One region of the Anabaena sp. WFMT genome, then DNA from elsewhere that is predicted to be linked to it. Evidence: riboswitches for the same ligand, from Rfam matches in the RefSeq annotation. Region 1 holds a riboswitch; the other holds the start of a gene.
The links. A riboswitch is a leader RNA that binds a small molecule or an ion and turns the genes downstream of it on or off. The one in region 1 is predicted to bind cobalamin.
Positions count from the first base shown of each region.

Region 1 (3,217 bases):
ATATAGTTAGACATTGGATTTGAGCTTTGGGATTGATTTAACTGTGAATAATCGTTGTAGTTGGAATGTGTCATAACGGTAAACAAATTCCCTAAAGGACTCATTAAGGTTTAATCGTTGATTTTTATACACACACAACATTTTGGCAATGATTTTTGGTAATTCGGCAAAAGTCACAAACTCATAGAGTTGATAACCAAATTTTTGTAACTTACCATCACCAATATAGAGTTGATAACCCTCCATAGTTTCATTTTCTGACTGAATGCGGACTCCTAACAAGGTAATATCAGCTTGTTGGTGTTGAGCGCAAGATTTGACACAACCACTAAAGTGAATATTGATTGGATGCTCTAGAGTAATATGATTTTCTAGATAATCTGCTAATTCCAAAGCGTGGTCTTTGGTTTCGGTAGCTGAAGCAGCGCAACCGCGTTTACCAGAACAAGCTACTAATGAAGTTTTGATGTTAGTTGGTGAGATATTTAATCCTAAACTGGTAATCTCTGTCTCAACTTCAGCAACTTGTTTTTTGGGTATATCAGTGACAAGTAAGTTTTGCCAAGGAGTTAGCCTGAGATTACCATTACCATATTTTGCTGCCAAATCAGCTAAACGCCTCATTTGCCAGGTTTCCAACCTTCCTAGCGGTAACACTACACCGATATAAAATAACCCTGCTTGTTTTTGAGGATGAATACCAATTGAGTCTGCCGGAACAGTTATCATATCTGTTTGGGCTGGTAATTGTGAAAAGTAATTAGGAACTAGGGGTTGGAAAGCTAAACACAAATAATTTTCTACACCTAAATCATTGATAACTTCTCGCAAACGTCGTTTGCGTTGACTTGTTACACCTATGTGATCTAGGTAAACATCAGCTAAAACTGCTAAAACTGGTAAACATTCATCTGGTTTTAACAAAATTCCTGTATTTTTCGGTGCTTTTCCCTTTTCCCCAAAACTCAGATAAAGCTGGAAGTAAACATTTCCATTTTCCGAGATAGCGGCAAAGGTGATATCATTAACGCAATTCTGAACTGAAACTTTACCACCACCATCAAAACCAACGCTAAATTTAGCAGATAGTCCTGCAAGATGGGGATGTTCTGTAATATAGTCATCCCATGCTTTAACGAAGGGTTGAGTATCTATTAATTCTTGAGGATCAATACCCGCTGTGGGGCTAGTCATGATGTTGCGAATATGGTCCACAGTGGGGTTGGCAGAACCTAAACCCAATTCCTGTAAACGCTGGAGAATTTCAATATTTATCCCAGTTTTAATTTCCCGAATTTGCAAATTTGCACGATTGGTAACGTCAACATAGCCACCACCACAATTATCGGCTATGTTTGCAATAAATTGACACTGTTCATTATCAAGAATCCCACCGGGTATTCTCACACGAGACAAGATTCCATCTTGGGCTGATATATTGTAAAACAACCCTGGACAAGCAGTAGACGCGGTTAACAAAACGAGAACTCCTTCCCCGTGCGACGCAGAGACAGAGTAGGGGTGGGTGTTTCCCTCCCTTACATCCAATAACATTCATAGAGTTAGCATTCTGACTTGGAAAATAAAAAGTAAAAGGAAGAATTCCATTCTTTTGCTTTTTGCCTTTTACCCTTTGCCTTTTCTTTACAGCTGCGGCACAGTCCCGGAATTTAACCGGAGTTTCCCAACTCTAAGATTTAGTAGTCTAGCACGAGGAGGTATTTATGCGATCGCTTTGACTCAATAGCAGCGAAATAGATAAATTTGAAACTTACCTTCAACGAAGAGGCAGGGGGAAGGGGGCAGGGAGAAATCACCCCTTCCTCCTACCTCTTCGGTATGAAAGAAATCGTCATACGCTAAACCAATCTGCTGAAACTGTGATATTGCTATAGGGCGTGTAGCGATATTACGAATGAAAAATTATGAACAAGTGGCTATCAATAGTCGGTATCGGCGAAGATGGTTTAGAGGGATTAAGTGCGATTCCTAGGTCGCGCTGCGCGATCGCTCTTTCTCTCCTTAACCAAGCTACAATTATCGTTGGTGGGGAACGTCATCTGGCTATGTTACCCCCAGAAGACCAACGCGAAAAAATTCTCTGGAAATCTCCCTTTAGCACTTCTATCACAGAAATTATTCAGCGGCGTGGTCAAGCAATTTGCGTGTTAGCTAGTGGCGACCCCATGTGTTACGGTGTGGGTGCAACTCTGACTAAGCATATTCCTATTTCTGAAATTACTATTATTCCCGCACCTTCGGCGTTTAGTCTCGCTTGTTCTCGGTTAGGATGGTCTTTAACGGAAGTAGAAACTTTGAGTTTATGCGGTCGTCCTGCGTCTCTTTTGCCATCTTATATCTATCCAGGTGCGAAATTATTGATTTTGAGTGCGGGGAAGGAAACACCGGGAATTGTGGCCGAACTATTGACAAATTGCGGTTATGGTGGTAGCAAGATTACTGTTTTGGAACGAATGGGCGGTATTCATGAACGTATTTTAGAAGGTATCGCCGCATCTTGGCAAGAAACAGAAATAGCGGATTTAAATACGATTGCGGTTAATTGTATCGCGGATGTGGGGGTAATGCCGTTATCGAGATTTCCTGGTTTACCCGATAGCGCTTTTCACCATGATGGACAATTAACTAAACGGGAAGTTAGGGCAATTACTTTATCAACCTTAGCACCTTTACCGGGTGAGTTGCTTTGGGATGTGGGTGCGGGTTGTGGCTCAATTTCGATAGAATGGATGCGGAGTAATTCTCGATGTTGTGCGATCGCTATTGAGCAAAACGAAACTAGAATAAATTACATAGCTGATAATGCCGCAGCTTTAGGTACACCTAACTTACAAATCATCACCGGGAAAGCACCAGAAGTTATTCAAAACTTACCCACACCAGACGCGATTTTTATTGGTGGTGGAGTCACTGCACCGGGACTTTTTGACATTTGTTGGAATGCATTGCGTCCTGGAGGGAGAATGGTTGCAAATGTTGTCACTTTAGAAGGTGAACGAACCTTATTTCAATGGTATGAAAAAGTGGGGGGAAATTTTACGCGTATTTCTATTCAACGTGCAGAACCAATTGGTAAATTTCTAGGTTGGAAAGGAATGTCTCAAGTTACGCAATGGATAGCAGTCAAATAATTCGTAATTCGTAATTCGTAATTCGTAATTTGGTTAGTAATCGTATAAAATTAATTATACGCATT
Region 1 is NZ_JBPWOA010000025.1:74,535-77,751, reverse strand. Features, by position in the region: gene ACSQ6I_RS16540 (precorrin-8X methylmutase) at 1-14, opposite strand, end outside; gene cobG (precorrin-3B synthase) at 7-1,479, opposite strand; cobalamin riboswitch at 1,548-1,725, opposite strand; gene cbiE (precorrin-6y C5,15-methyltransferase (decarboxylating) subunit CbiE) at 1,923-3,152, shown strand.

Region 2 (3,217 bases), on a different contig from region 1:
CGAAACCATTTTTTAGTCATTGATTAAAGGGATATATGAAAATATTTCTATTAAACTAAGACTGCATCCAGTAGAAAATCTCAACTTTACTGGCTTGAGAAATAGATTTGCGCTGGCAAGTCAATTATCAAGCCAAACATTCAAATACATTTATAAATACTTCCCACAATTTTTGTCTCCAAAATATTGTGATTAAACTACAAAATACACTTAAAATTTATGTGTAGAAGACAACATTTGATGTTAGTTCTCTAACCTAAACTCATGCGTAAAATCAGGCAAAAAATAACCATTACTAACCCTGCTATAGTACCACCTAAAAACCGAATACAGAGCTTAAAGAAGGAGGATTGATAATTATAAACAATTTCTTTAACATCCTTGTGAATTTCACGCATTTTCTTTTGTCCAGGCTGGGTGTTTTAAAAATCCATAGAAAAATTTGACCCTGAGTTTTACCAGAATCAAAATTATTCTATCAAATTTCTTGTTTAATGCCTACCAAGCCAAAAATGCTAATTACAAATTCGATCTGAGTTGCACACCATAAATTACTGGATCTCCAAAACCCGCAGTCACATCAGGTGGTGGGAAAAAGAAGCCAGAAGTAATATAACTGGTATCAAACAAATGGTACAGTCGAAACACGCAATCAAATTGTTGGTACAATAAATACCCAAAGGAATTATCAAGGCTTACAATTTACCTTGGGTGTTCCCTTCAACCTCAATCATGCTGTTTATTAAAAACCCAGCTTTTAGTAATCCCTACGGAGATAAAGTAACAGAATAATTATCAATATTTAACGGCAATCTGCTGTAATTGCAGTTAAATTCAGCAAGACCTAAATAAAATTATCCTGCCACCCCCATTGACAACAAACAAAAATTGTTGTATGTTTGTCGTCGATGTCGGTTTTAATGAAAAAACCATTAAACGCAAGGGGGAAAGTTTGGTGTAAATCCAACGCTGTCCCGCAGCTGTAATGAGACTTATGTCTCTGAGTCAGAATGCCCGCCGAAAGTAAAATAACCCATATCCATCTGCGTGGTACAGATGAATAAATCCATGAATATTTCCATCAAAATTCATCATTTTAGCTTCAGAGATTCTCTACAGATTGTGTATTACTCTGAGACTATTAACAGTCGATTTAATTTTTTACAACTTTTTATCCAAGAAGATGGGAAGCGTATATGACTGACGCTTACTGCTATCTTCAATAGATTTCTCCAAATGTCAAATAGACATAGCAGTTTTCAATTGAATCAAATATACCAATTGACATCAGCCCTTTTTTAGGGAAGGAATGATTTCAAACATTATTTGTTTGCAGGAGAGGTTACTGCTGTAGTCCTGCTGTAGAAACTTTCATGTCTGCGTTTCTAACTGATTCTTACACATTTTTTAATCAATGCTCAATCAAAAACATACTCTATTTGTCTGCACGACTTGTGGTGGTAAGTGGGAAGACGGTAAACGAGTTGGTGAAAGTAGTGGAGAAAAACTACTACAACAGCTTCAACAACTTGCACAAGATAGAGCAATACAGGATAAATTCTGCATTCAGGGGGTTGAATGTATGAGTGCTTGTAGTCATTCTTGTGTGATTGCTTTTACAGCAGCAGGAAAATCAACCTATCTCTTTGGTGATTTGCTCGTAGATGAAAGTTCTGCAATATTAGAATGTGCAAATCTATACTATGCTAAAGCGGATGGTTTGTTACCTTGGTCAGAACGTCCAGAAGCCTTGAAAAAAGGTATTTTAGCAAAGATTCCCCCACTAAATAAGTGGATCAACTTAAATGTCAGTTGTTGTTAATTAATAACTGGATTTATCTAGATTAGAGTTTTATAGGAGTAGGTAAATGCGACCGGAAAATAGTGTTTGGCAAGGAAATTTTGGCTACTGGCAAAACAGCTTTATTCATACTAATCTACTGGTAATAGGTTACACAGCATGGAAGGGATTTATGTCATTTGGGAGAGGAATGGTGATTTGTGATGTCGATACTCAAATTAGTCACCCTACAATTACCAGCCTTGATAAAGCTACTTTTAGACTGCAATTTATCCCGGCTAATTTGATTGGGTTTGATTTGAGATCACAATCAATTCATGAATCCATGATTTCATCTATTTCTCCAGCAGTGTCAACATATAATCCTCATCAAGATATTATTTTGATACTAAAGGCTCATCCTCAAATTGAGGTCAATTTCTTACACAAGCTAAAGATTACTCCATCGGATTGCTACAAACAAGTTTGCAATCTTTGGGAAGAATTTCAACCAAGCTTAATGCCTTAAAAATTACTTTATTCTTTAATGCAAAAACTAAAATCAACCAATATTCCCAAACCTACCCGCTACCAAAACGCAGCTATAGATTATTACCTGGGACTGACAAATTCCTCCTATCTTCATTACGGTTATTGGGAACCACTACCTAGTGCGGCGGAAGAATTGACTCTCAATCGCTTGCGTATAGCTCAGGAAGCCTATGCAGCTAAACTTTTGAGTTTTATTCCCAAAGAGACAAAAACGGTACTTGATGTGGGCTGTGGGATTGGTGGTAATGCGGCATATTTGTGCGTTCGGCGCTTCGCCGTAGCGCTTCGCTATCGCGGTTTTAGTGTTGAGGGATTAGCACCTGATGCAGTTCAGGAAGAACGGTTTATTAAGAATACCGGGGGAAAGTACCTTTCTACTTAACGAGATTTGAGGATTTTGATTCATCACATACCTACGATTTAGTTTTATTCAGCGAAAGTAGTCAATATATTGCTGTTGAGGATTTGGCTCAAGGTACAGTTCGTTTATTAAGTAATGGTGGCTATTTATTGCTTGCCGATATGATGCGTTCTGACAGTGAATACCGAGAGGGAATTTTTTATAATTGTCATATTTCCAGGGAACTGCAAGCGGCCTTAGTAAAAGCTGGATTTAATTTAATTCAGACTGAGGATATCTCCACCCAAATTGCACCAACGATTGATTTGTGTGTTGATAACTTCCGTACTTTTGGGTTGACTACTATCAAATATATTGCCGATATGATAGCGATCGCACTCCCACCTTTACATACACTTGGCCGTTTAGCATTTAGACGTTGGTTGGAAAAACCAATTATTGAAGGATTAGCAGCACGCACAATTTTTGAGCGACATCTGTGTTATGAAATCCAACTCTGGCAGTTATTAAAATAAAGTTAAATA
Region 2 is NZ_JBPWOA010000034.1:61,189-64,405, reverse strand. Features, by position in the region: gene ACSQ6I_RS22815 (dolichyl-phosphate-mannose--protein mannosyltransferase) at 1-20, opposite strand, end outside; cobalamin riboswitch at 896-1,036, shown strand; gene ACSQ6I_RS22810 (DUF1636 family protein) at 1,415-1,822, shown strand; gene ACSQ6I_RS22805 (hypothetical protein) at 1,869-2,309, shown strand; gene ACSQ6I_RS22800 (hypothetical protein) at 2,328-2,714, shown strand; gene ACSQ6I_RS22795 (hypothetical protein) at 2,798-3,208, shown strand.
Region 2: another riboswitch for cobalamin. It lies ahead of ACSQ6I_RS22810 (DUF1636 family protein); the one in region 1 lies ahead of cobG (precorrin-3B synthase).